Regions from separate parts of the Parageobacillus caldoxylosilyticus genome, predicted to be linked through region 2. Evidence: riboswitches for the same ligand, from Rfam matches in the RefSeq annotation. Region 2 holds a riboswitch; the other holds the start of a gene.

Region 1 (6,147 bases), 660 kb from region 2:
ATGCGTTTTTAGTGCTATCATTTTATTGTATCATATGCGTTTGGCTATATTGCTTGCTGGATCTGCCAATATCAATGTGCTATGTGAAGTTTCTTGCTTTTTTTATATCAACTATAATAGTATGATAATGATGCGTAAGTCAAAAAAGGAGTTGGAATGTATGGCGAAAAAAGGATATATTTTAATGGAAAATGGCGGAAAAATCGAGTTTGAACTGTTTCCAAATGAAGCGCCGATTACGGTTGCTAACTTTGAAAAATTAGCGAATGAAGGTTTTTATAATGGGCTAACGTTCCATCGCGTCATTCCTGGGTTTGTCAGCCAAGGCGGATGTCCGTATGGCAACGGCATGGGGGATGCAGGCTATACGATTCCATGCGAAACGGACAACAATCCACATAAGCATGTGACTGGTGCGATTTCGATGGCGCACCGTGGACGAGATACAGGAAGCTGCCAGTTTTTTATTGTGCATGAACCGCAGCCGCACCTTGATGGCATCCACACGGTGTTTGGCCAAGTGACATCGGGAATGGATGTAGTAAAATCCATGAAAAACGGGGATGTCATGAAAGAAGTTAAAGTGTTTGATGAGGAATAAACAGGCGGAAAAAAGACTTGGCAGACGGCGGGGCTGTTAAGTCTTTTTTCCATGTCGTGTTCAGATCATAGCAAGAGGTGAAAAAATGAAGCGAAGAAATTGGCTTTTATTTTTTCTTCTGCTCGGAGCAAGCCTGCTGTGGGGAGCGATTTACTGGATATTCATTGCCAAATAACGACAATGCTATGGAAGAATGGACAAACGGTTATCATGTGATATAATAATTAAAAATTAAAAAATTTCAATTTCATACCGGTGTATCCTTCGGGGCAGGGTGAAATTCCCGACCGGCGGTGATGAAGCGATGCGCTTCTCAGCCCGCGAGCCGTATAGGCACGATCCGGTGCGATTCCGGAGCCGACAGTATAGTCTGGATGGGAGAAGGATCACAACGTATAAATGATTGCCTGTTCGTGTTGCGTAGGCATTTTTTCCCTGCGCGGTTTCTGCCTTTGTTGCAGGATGTCAAGGCATTTCGAACGGCAGCTGTTTGAGCGGGGAAACATCGCTTTTCGCAGTTCATTTTTCGTTTTTTTACGGATAGACGGCAACCAGTTTGTTAAAAATATCCATAGACGATATTTGTTTTTATGTCGGTCGGTTTATCTAAAAAAGAAACGAGCCCCGCTTTACGGTTTTTTACATACGTTGCTGATGATTCTGCATAACTTTGCCCCAGGATGTTGCGCCTGGGGCTTTTCTTTATGAAAAAAAGGAGGCAAACATGGTGCGAAGCGATGAACAATATATGCGCATGGCCCTTGAAATCGCCAAAGCAGGGATCGGGCAGACGTCTCCTAATCCGGTTGTCGGGGCGGTGGTCGTGAAAGATGGAGAAGTGGTCGGATTGGGCGCCCATTTAAAAGCAGGGGAGCCGCATGCGGAAGTACATGCCGTCCGCATGGCCGGCGAAAAGGCGAAGGGTGCGACGGTCTATGTCACATTGGAGCCGTGCAGCCATTACGGGAAGACGCCGCCCTGCGCCGATTTGTTGATCGAAACGGGCGTCCGCCGCGTCGTCATCGCTACGACGGATCCGAATCCGCTTGTGGCCGGAAAGGGAATCGAAAAGCTACAAAAGGCGGGAATTGAGGTACAGCTTGGCGTGCTGAAAGAAGAAGCAGATGAATTAAACCGCGTATTTTTCCACTATATTGCAACGAAAACGCCGTTTGTGACGCTCAAATATGCAAGCAGCCTGGACGGAAAAATCGCGACGTCGACCGGGGAAAGCAAATGGATTACATCGGAAGCGGCCCGGGAAGACGTGCATCGTTACCGGGCGCTGCACGATGCGATTCTTGTCGGGGTCAATACGGTGATTGCCGACAATCCGAGCTTGACAGTAAGGCTTGTGGAGGGCGGAAAAAACCCGATCCGCATCGTCTTGGATACGCATTTGCGCACCCCGCTCGATGCCAACGTGATCCGTGACGGCGCGGCGGAAACGTGGATCGTTGTCGGCAGTGAGGCCAGTGAGAAAAAAAAGAGACAGTATGAGAAAGAATATGTAAAAGTGATTTCCATGGATAAACCTTACATCGATATCAAAGAATTATTGCGCGTGCTTGGCGGAAAACGAATTACTTCGCTTTTTGTCGAAGGTGGGTCGCATGTGCATGACAGCTTTATCCGCGCGGGGGCAGTAAATGAAATTGTCGCCTATTTTGCCCCGAAAATCATCGGCGGAAAACAGGCGCCGACGCCAATCGGCGGGGTCGGTTTTGCCAATATGGCGGAGGTGATGGAGCTTCAAATCCGCCAAGTGGAAAGGATCGGTCCCGATATAAAAATCGTTGCCATACCGAACATATAAAGGGTGAATGAAGGATGTTTACCGGAATTGTGGAAGAAATCGGCACGATCGAACAAATACAGCAGTCGGGTGAAGCGATTGTGATGATGATCGGTGCAAAAAAAATTTTGACGGATGTCCATCTTGGAGACAGCATTGCGGTCAACGGGGTTTGTTTGACGGTCACGTCCTTTACCGACCGTACGTTTACGGTCGATGTGATGCCGGAAACAGTCAAAGCGACGTCGCTCCGCACATTAACAAAAGGGTCCAAAGTCAATCTGGAACGGGCGATGGCGGCGAATGGACGTTTCGGCGGCCATTTCGTTTCCGGGCATGTGGACGGCATCGGCCGGATTGTCCGCAAATGGCCGTCGGCCAATGCGGTATACTACGAAATTGAAATTCCAAAAGAACTGCGCAAATATATGATTTTAAAAGGATCGGTCGCGGTCGACGGCACAAGTTTAACGATTTTTGGGCTGACGGATCATACGTTTACGATTTCCCTCATCCCCCATACGCGTGCGGAAACGATTTTAGGGGAAAAACATCCAGGGGATATTGTCAACATTGAGTGCGATATGATCGGGAAATATGTTGCCCAATTTATGGAAGAAAAAAAGGAAGCAACGCAATCGGCCATTACGCTCGAATTTTTGGAACGGCACGGCTATAAGTAAAGCTAAAAAGGGGGCACAAACAGATGTTTGATACGATTGAAGCAGCACTTGAGGCATTGAAGCAAGGAGAAGTAATTATCGTATGCGATGACGAAGACCGGGAAAATGAAGGGGATTTCGTGGCACTGGCCGAAAAAGCGACGCCGGAAGTGATCAATTTTATGATTAAATACGGGCGCGGGCTTGTTTGCGTGCCGATTACCGAAGAATTGGCGGACAAGATGGACCTTGCGCCGATGGTGAACCATAATACCGATTCCCATGGCACGGCGTTTACCGTCAGCATCGATTATAAATCGACGACGACGGGAATCAGCGCCTATGAACGTTCGATGACAATTCAGGCGCTGCTCGATCCTGACGCCAAAGCAAGCGATTTTAAACGGCCGGGACATGTGTTTCCGCTCGTCGCGAAAAAAGGCGGTGTATTGCGGCGCGCCGGCCATACGGAAGCGGCGGTGGATTTAGCTCGGTTATGCGGAGCAAAGCCGGCCGGAGTGATTTGCGAGATTATTAAAGAAGACGGCACGATGGCACGCGTTCCGGATTTGCGCAACATCGCGGATGAGTTTGGATTGAAAATGATTACGATTAAAGATTTAATTCAATATCGCAGCCAGAGAGAAAAGCTTGTAAAACGCGAAGTGGAAGTGATGCTGCCGACAGAATTCGGTCGGTTTAAAGCGGTCGGCTATACCAATGTAGTTGATGGAAAAGAACATGTGGCGCTCGTAAAAGGCGAAATTGTTCCGGACGAACCGATTCTTGTCCGCGTGCATTCTGAATGTTTAACAGGAGATGTGTTTGGCTCGTATCGCTGCGATTGCGGACCGCAGCTTCATGCAGCACTCCGCCAAATTGAAGAAGAAGGGCGCGGCGTTCTCTTATATATGCGCCAAGAAGGGCGCGGCATTGGATTAATGAATAAACTGCGCGCGTATAAGCTGCAAGAGCAAGGCTATGATACGGTAGAAGCCAATGAAAAGCTCGGGTTTCCTGCCGATTTGCGCGATTATGGCATCGGCGCGCAAATTTTAAAAGACCTCGGTGTGACAAAAATACGTTTATTGACGAACAATCCGCGCAAAATCGCCGGCTTAAAAGGACACGGCCTTGAGGTAGTCGAACGCGTTCCGCTGCAAATGCCGATGAAAAAAGAAAATGAAAAATATTTGCGCACCAAGTATGAAAAGTTAGGGCATATGCTCCATTTATAAGCAATAGTTCGTGTCTTTTGCTGTTTTGGATTATGATAAAATCGATGGGTGGAAAAGATAGGAGGTATAAGCAGTTTGTTAAACATCTATAAAATCATGTAAATATCTCCTGTTATTTGTTATTGAACGCAAGGAGGCGGATGTTCTCCATCTTTTCCATCGTCTCCTGTCTTAGGATAAAAAATCCTCTCTCCTTTCCGCATGTAAAAAGGAAAGGAAAAAGAGTTAGCGAATATATGTTCTAAGGAATCCAAACAAGGGGGACGTCAAGGGGATGAAAACGTTCGGGTGATGAAAATTGTTTCCGATGATGAATCACAACTTCGTTCATATAAATGAATCACAACTTCGTTCATATAAAAACGAAAGTGAAACGCCATTTGGTTGCTGTGTTAGGATCGATGGAAGAATCCTACAAGCACTCAAAAAGCGGAATGAAACAACGACAATATCCTAGGTATGACGCTGAAAAAGATCGAGAACTTCAAAGAGAAACATGAATGGCCATTATGGAACATTCTGCACAAATGTTGTTGGCTAAGTCAGTATCAAATTCAACTAAAGGAGGTGTAGACCTGGTTGCTAAAATCGTTGTCGTGTGCTGACCGATGGAAGGAATGGTGCACGACAAGTGCCGCCGCTGACAGCAAGCCACGGGGTGTCTTTCACGGCAGGTGAGACATGAGGGATTCCCTTCCTGATGGAACTCAGGTGTTTCCTGAGCGGCAAGCAGTTTTGCTGGTTCATCGCGAGGGGTCGATTTTTACAGATTTTAGTAACCAGGACTAGCAATGAGAGTAATGGAAGGCAATTTAGTTGGCACAGGATTGAAAATCGCGATCGTCGTTTCCCGCTTTAATGAATTTATTACAAGCAAATTGTTGTCTGGAGCGCTTGATGGCCTGAAACGGCACGGGGTCAACGAAGACGAGGTGACGGTCGTATGGGTGCCGGGGGCGTTTGAAATTCCGCTGTTGGCGAAAAAATTAGCAGAATCGAAGCAATATGATGCGGTGATTGCGCTTGGCGCTGTCATCCGCGGCGCGACAAGCCATTACGATTACGTATGCAATGAAGTGGCAAAAGGAGTTTCGCACGCAGCGCTATCGACCGGAACACCGGTTATATTTGGCGTGTTAACGACTGATACGATTGAACAAGCGATTGAACGGGCTGGCACGAAAGCAGGAAACAAAGGCTGGGAAGCAGCAGTAAGCGCCATTGAAATGGCGAACTTGCTGCGGACGCTTGCATAAGTTGTGTTAAAAATGCGCGAAATAGTTCACAATATCATTAAGAACGTTTATAATACGTAATGAGAAAAATGACAAAAACTTTTCTGTTTTGGAAAAGTCTTTGTCGATAATGAGGGATTTTTTATGCTGATTCGTTATCGGAAAAACTATGAAAAGATTGCCATGGGGCTTCTGTCGTTCATGCCGACAGAAAAAGATCTAAAAAAGCTGCAGCAAACGATCAAACAGTATGAAACAAACGACGACTGGCAACTGTTTTTATGGAAAGAAGACGATGACATTGTCGGCATTATCGGAGTACTGCTGCGCGATCCAGACGTTGTCGAAATCCAGCATATCAGCGTCAACCCTTCGCACCGCCATCAGGGGATTGGAAAGCAAATGGTCAAAGCTCTAAAAGATATGTATCCAAACCATCGATTGCAGGGAAATGAATTTACCTCGTCCTTTTTCGATAAATGCGAGTGTTAACACCAATGCAAAAGAGCTGCCGCTTAACGGTCCGGCAGCTCTTTGTTCTTTCTTTTTCTTTCTCGAGCCGCGATCACTTCCGTGCGGTCGCGCAATTTATGCTTGTGCATTAAATAAACATTGT
Region 2 (6,147 bases):
TGGATGCGCTCGTCGATTATATCAAACAGCTTCCGCAGCCATTTGATGCCCACATCGAAGGGCGCATTCAAAAACTGCGCTGAAAAACAAAGCTGGTTCCAAACAGCGGCTTGGAACCAGCTTTTATGTTACGCTTTTTGCCCGAACAGCTTGATAATTTCAATAATCACGTTCGTTGCTTTGATCATGTTGTCGACGGAAATATATTCGTAGCGGCCGTGGAAGTTTTCGCCGCCGGTGAAGATGTTTGGCGTCGGCAGTCCCATGTAGGAAAGCTGCGAACCGTCCGTCCCGCCGCGGATCGGCGAAATTTTCGGCTCAATATTTAAGTTTTTCATCGCTTCATAGGCGATATCGACGACTTCACGGACCGGTTCGATTTTTTCTTTCATGTTATAATATTGGTCTTTTATTTCGATCATGATTCGCTCTTTTCCGTACTTTTCTTGCAATTTTGCCGCGATTTCCTGCATTTTTGCTTTGCGTGCTTCAAATTGCTGGCGGTCAAAGTCGCGGATTATGTAATGAAGCATGGTTTCTTCGACATTTCCTTGAAAGGATAGCAAATGATAAAATCCTTCGTATCCTTCCGTATGCTCAGGCGCCTCGTTAGCAGGAAGCTGTCCGTGAAATTCCATCGCGATTTTCATCGAGTTGATCATTTTTCCTTTGGCAGTGCCCGGATGGACGTTTTTCCCTTTGATCGTGATTTTTGCTTCCGCGGCGTTAAAGCTTTCGTATTCCAATTCGCCGAGCGGGCCGCCGTCGACCGTATACGCAAATTTAGCGCCGAACTTAGCGACGTCAAACTTATGCGGGCCTCTGCCGATTTCTTCATCCGGCGTAAAGGCGACGCGCACTTTGCCGTGTTTAATTTCCGGGTGCTGAATTAAATAAGCCATCGCCGTCATAATTTCGGCGATCCCTGCCTTATTGTCTGCTCCCAATAACGTCGTGCCGTCGGTGGTGATGAGCGTATGGCCTTTATAGTTGGCCAATTCCGGGAAATCTTTTGGCGACAGGACAATGTTTAACGATTCGTTTAAGACGATATCGCCGCCGTCATAATTTTCGACGATTTGCGGATTGACGTTTGCTCCCGTAAATTCGGTTGCTGTGTCCATATGGGCTAAAAAGCCAATGGTTGGCACATCTTTATCTGTATTCGCCGGCAATGTTGCCATTACGTATCCGTTTTCATCCATTGTCACGTCTTTCATGCCGATTGCTTTTAATTCTTCCACCAACATGTTTCCAAGCTCCAGCTGGCCAGGAGTGGAAGGGCAAGTGTCGCTGTTTGGGTCGGATTGTGTGTTGACTTTAACGTATTTCGTAAAGCGTTCGATGATTTCCTGTTTCATCTAGCCACTCTCCTTACTATTTGCTATCTTTTTCCGTTTTTATTTTATCATAAAAATGTTGTGCAAATAAAAAACTTTGTTGCATAAAAAATGGTAGACAGAATTTATATAAAAATTGTATACTAAATGTACAATCGCATATAAAAAATATACGATTCATCTTCGGGGCAGGGTGAAATTCCCGACCGGCGGTGATGAAGCGATTGCGCTTCTCAGCCCGCGAGCCGCAAGGCAGGATCCGGTGCGAGTCCGGAGCCGACAGTATAGTCTGGATGGGAGAAGATGAAGGTTTGCCGGCGTTCGAATGCGGCGCGCTCGAACGTCTATTTGAGCATACCCTTTTTCTCCCTTAAGTGTGAGCACTTAAGGGTTTTTTATTTGACGCTCAAGATGGCAGCCTTCTTTCTTGTGAGGATGAATCACGAGAAGGAGAGGAGAATCGACATGAGAAAAATGAATGTCCGCGCACTTGTCTTGATTGGGGTATTTAGTGCCATCTCGTATTTGCTGATGCTGTTAAACTTTCCGCTTCCGCCGTTTCCAAACTTTCTATTGGTGGATTTCAGCGACGTTCCGGCATTGATCGCCGCGCTTTTGTACGGTCCGCTGGCGGGAGTGCTCGTTGAATTGCTAAAAAATGTGCTGAATTATTTCATGGTCGGCAGTCCTACCGGCGTTCCGGTCGGGCATATCGCCAACTTCATGGCCGGGATTACGTTTATTTTGCCGACATATTACGTATATCATAAAACAAAATCGAAAAAAGGAATGCTGGCTGGGTTAGCCACTGGCACCGCCGTCATGGCGTTGATGATGAGCGTATTGAACTACTATGTGTTTCTGCCGGCATATACGATCTTTCTAGGCGCTCCGGCGATGAGCGCGCCGGAAACAAAAGCGCTCGTCGTTTCTGCCATCCTTCCGTTTAATGCAGTAAAAGGCGTCATGATTACCATTGTCTTTATGCTTTTGTTTGCCCGGCTCAGCCCTTGGCTACAAAAACAAACAGCAGTCAATCATGTTTAGTCATAATAAAACGAGGACCCTTCCTGAGCGAAGCGGTCCTCGTTTTTCGTTCGGAAAGCTCCGTCACCATAACTTAAACGTGCCGGCCGGATTGGCAAAGCGTTCTTCTTTAAACGGATTGGCGGTCATCGAATAGCCGCGCTGTTCCCAATATCCCGGCTCGTCTTTTTTCATAAACCGGATGCCTGACGCCCATTTCGCCCCTTTCCATAAGTAAAACGATGCGGGCGGAATAAAGCGGAGCGGATAGCCATGTTTCGGGGAAATATCCTGCCAGTCATGATGTTTATCTTTCCAGCGGTACACAAACAACGCGTCATCGCCCATGAGCGCTTCAAGCGGCAAGTTCGCCGAATAGCCGAAGCGGTCTCCGTTCAAATAGCCGTAAATTTTCACATATTTTACATCCGGCTCCAGCTCAACAAAGCGCAAAAACTCGCGAAAAGCGATTCCTTCAAACGTTGTATCAAACTTTGACCACGTGGTCACGCAATGCATATCGATCGTCGATATCGTTTTTGGCAGCTCCATTACTTGCCGATAGGAAAGAGAGACTTCTTCTTTCACATCCCCAAATAAGCGGAATTCCCATGTTGATTCATCAAATTGATAGACATCCCCCTCATGGAGAATCGGCCATTTTTCCGTTTCAAATTGGCCTGGCGGCAGTTGTTTGGTCATTTATCTCCCTTCCTTTCTATTATGATCGTATGAACTAATCATACTGCTTTTACATAAAGTGATGCAACTATGTAAGGAAAAGGAAAAGATAATAAGAAAACGAGTAAAGCAATGACGAATAGATGAGACTTTTATAAGTAATATAGTTAAAACAAATAAAAATAACATATTCAAATAAAAACAAAAATATAATATAATTTAAAATAAACATAAACAAAAAAGGTGGGGATAAATAGAATATCTTAGAAGAGAATCAAAATGATAGTATCTCAACATTTTTCCGAATATTTTATTTATATTTAAAATTTAGTTAAAAAACAAAGGGGGAGAAAACAATGTCTGGTTATATTGGCATCAAGCAAACCAAAGGATGGAAGGCAACGATTTCAGTGGCGATGTCGAATTATATTGAAGCGGGTTCAATCGTTGCTGGAGCTGGAGGATTATCTCTTTGGGTGGAGTATTTGCATTTGAATGACATTGAAATCGGATTATTGGGTGCTGTGAGTGCAAATGCATTTGGAGCTGCGATTGGTGCTTTATTAGGTGGTTATCTTTGTGATAAGTATGGTCGCAAATTCATTTATACCTATGATTTGCTCGTGTACATGCTTGGAATGTTTTTTATTATCTGTTCAATAAATTTCCCTATGTTGTTGACGGGTTACATTATTACTGGTTTGGCAGTGGGAGCGGGTGTTCCGGCTTCTTGGACGTATATAGCTGAAGAGGCGCCGCATACAAAAAGGGCAGCACATACAGGAACAGCGCAGTTAGCTTGGTCCTTGGGACCAGTAGCGGCATTACTGCTTTCCGTATTACTAGCACCTCTAGGTCTTCTCGGTAGCCGTCTTATTTTTGCGCATCTATTTGTAATCGCATTCATCACATGGTATATACGACGAGGTTTAGTGGAATCGTCCATATGGAAAGAAGAAAAAGCAAAACAGGAAGCATTGCGGGCTATTGGTCAACATTCCAATACTTCCTTGAGGGAATTATTTAGCAAAAAAGTAAATCGTAGGGCGTTACTTCTTTTACTTGGAGTCTATCTGTTTTGGAATTTAACAGCGGGGGCGATGGGCTTTTTTATGCCATATATTTATGAGACCGTCGGTGGATTGTCTGCAAGCACTGCGAACTTGTTGCAAGCAGTTCTTTGGATTTTTACCGTCCTTTCTACATACTTTGTCTTCATGAGGTTAGGGGATAGGAAAAGTCGTAGGGCGATATACGCTGTTTCTGCTATCATGGGTATTGTTGCTTGGGTATTACTGGTATATGCGAAAATGACAATTCCAGTTTTGCTTTTATTCGTTTTTCTGTGGGGTTGTTCTGCAGGTTTTGGGGCACAAGCGTTTTATGGATTATGGGCTAGCGAGTTGTTTCCAACCAAATATCGTGCAAGAGCTCAAGGATTTATGTTTTTTGTCGCGCGTGTTGCTGTAGGTATATGGTCTATCGTGATGCCGACGATTATCTCTAAGCTCGGGTTTAGTGTTGCGGGAAATATGATGATTATATTTCTAATCATTGCAGCAGTAGTTGGGATTGTTGGTGCTCCTCGCACACAGGGGAAAACACTTCAAGAAATAGAAAGAGAACGTTATGGAAGTGAGGAGAACGGAGAGTTGTATGCTTCGACCTCATCGTTAGAAGAAACGATGTAAGTGATATTTTAAAGGGTAAGTAAGGAGGAAAGAAAAATGAGTAGAAAAGGGGCAACACATTGGGTTATTCCAGACGGGTATATTCCGGTAGACAGTTCGGGGAAATTAATCAGTCACGAATCGATTTGTGTAGTGAACTTGCATGAACAAGACGCCCATATTGACATCACGATTTATTTTGAAGATCAAGAGCCAATAGAAAAAATTTCTGTCACTGTCAAAGGAAAACGGACAAGACATATTCGCACTAGTTCTCTTGAGAAGGGAAGCAAAAAAATACCGGCAGGTGTTCCATACGCTTTAGAAATAGAAAGCGATATTCCGATTATTGTGCAATACAGCAGGCTGGATACCACACAAGCGGAACTAGCACTATTGTCTACGATGGCTTATCCATTAGATAATTGAATGATTATATACATTCAAAGAAACATCAACATTTTTAATTTATAAAAAACAAATAAATAAATATATTCAAAAATAAATAAAAATAAAATATAATAATATTAATCAAAAAATATAAAAAGGTGGCGAGGTGTATGGTTAAAAGTTTATGGGATCAGAAAAAGGCATCACAGCTCTGCACAGGGCTGGACGAACTAGTATATCGCTCTAACTTGATTGGAGCAGATCGCTCTGTTTGTAACTGGGGCGGCGGGAACACATCGATGAAAACCATTGAAAAAGATTTCCGAGGTCGCGATATCGAGGTGATGTGGGTAAAGGGTAGCGGCTCTGATTTAGCAACAATGAAGAAGCAGCATTTTACAGGATTGAGACTAGAAGATATTCGTCCATTAATCGAACGTGAGCAAATGACTGATGAAGAAATGGTCGAATATTTATCGCATTGTATGATTAACCCGAAACATCCCCGCCCGTCTATTGAGACATTGCTGCACGCCTTTTTGCCGTTTAAGCATGTCGACCACACTCATCCAGATGCCATTATTAGCATTTGCTGTGCCGATAACGGGAAGCAGATTGCCGAAGAGATATATGGGGATCGGTTTGTTTGGGTTCCATATGTTCGCCCAGGGTTCACATTATCAAAAATGATCGCAGAAGGAGTCAAAAATAACCCAAATGCCGAGTTAGTACTAATGGAAAAACATGGCCTAGTTACTTGGGGAGAAACAGCAAAAGAGTGTTATGAAAAAACCATTTCGATCATTAACGAAGCGGAACAATATATACGAGAACAAATTGATGAAACTTCTGTGTTTGGCGGACAAAAGTATAAGGCGCTTTCAGCAGAGGAAAGAAAGAAAATTTTGGCGCAAGTGATGCCAATTATCCGCGGAGCAGTTAGTGATCAAAAGCGGATGATTTTGTCATATGATGATTCAGATGATGTTCTGCAGTTTGTGAATAGTTATGAAGCTCCTGTGCTTTCACAAATCGGTGCG

Evidence for each region. A riboswitch is a leader RNA that binds a small molecule or an ion and turns the genes downstream of it on or off. The one in region 2 is predicted to bind FMN.
Region 1: another riboswitch for FMN. It lies ahead of ribD (bifunctional diaminohydroxyphosphoribosylaminopyrimidine deaminase/5-amino-6-(5-phosphoribosylamino)uracil reductase RibD); the one in region 2 lies ahead of BV455_RS18510 (ECF transporter S component).

What each region holds. Positions count from the first base shown of each region.
Region 1 is NZ_CP040553.1:2,977,798-2,983,944, forward strand. It holds gene BV455_RS15320 (peptidylprolyl isomerase) at 161-601, shown strand; FMN riboswitch at 858-991, shown strand; gene ribD (bifunctional diaminohydroxyphosphoribosylaminopyrimidine deaminase/5-amino-6-(5-phosphoribosylamino)uracil reductase RibD) at 1,326-2,417, shown strand; gene ribE (riboflavin synthase) at 2,432-3,079, shown strand; gene BV455_RS15335 (bifunctional 3,4-dihydroxy-2-butanone-4-phosphate synthase/GTP cyclohydrolase II) at 3,103-4,296, shown strand; gene ribH (6,7-dimethyl-8-ribityllumazine synthase) at 5,088-5,552, shown strand; gene BV455_RS15345 (GNAT family N-acetyltransferase) at 5,676-6,023, shown strand; gene BV455_RS15350 (DUF309 domain-containing protein) at 6,047-6,147, opposite strand, start outside.
Region 2 is NZ_CP040553.1:3,635,874-3,642,020, forward strand. It holds gene BV455_RS18500 (bifunctional metallophosphatase/5'-nucleotidase) at 1-83, shown strand, start outside; gene pepT (peptidase T) at 129-1,361, opposite strand; FMN riboswitch at 1,516-1,649, shown strand; gene BV455_RS18510 (ECF transporter S component) at 1,806-2,387, shown strand; gene BV455_RS18515 (sulfite oxidase-like oxidoreductase) at 2,451-3,068, opposite strand; gene BV455_RS18520 (MFS transporter) at 3,404-4,738, shown strand; gene BV455_RS18525 (sensory rhodopsin transducer) at 4,775-5,146, shown strand; gene BV455_RS18530 (bifunctional aldolase/short-chain dehydrogenase) at 5,278-6,147, shown strand, end outside.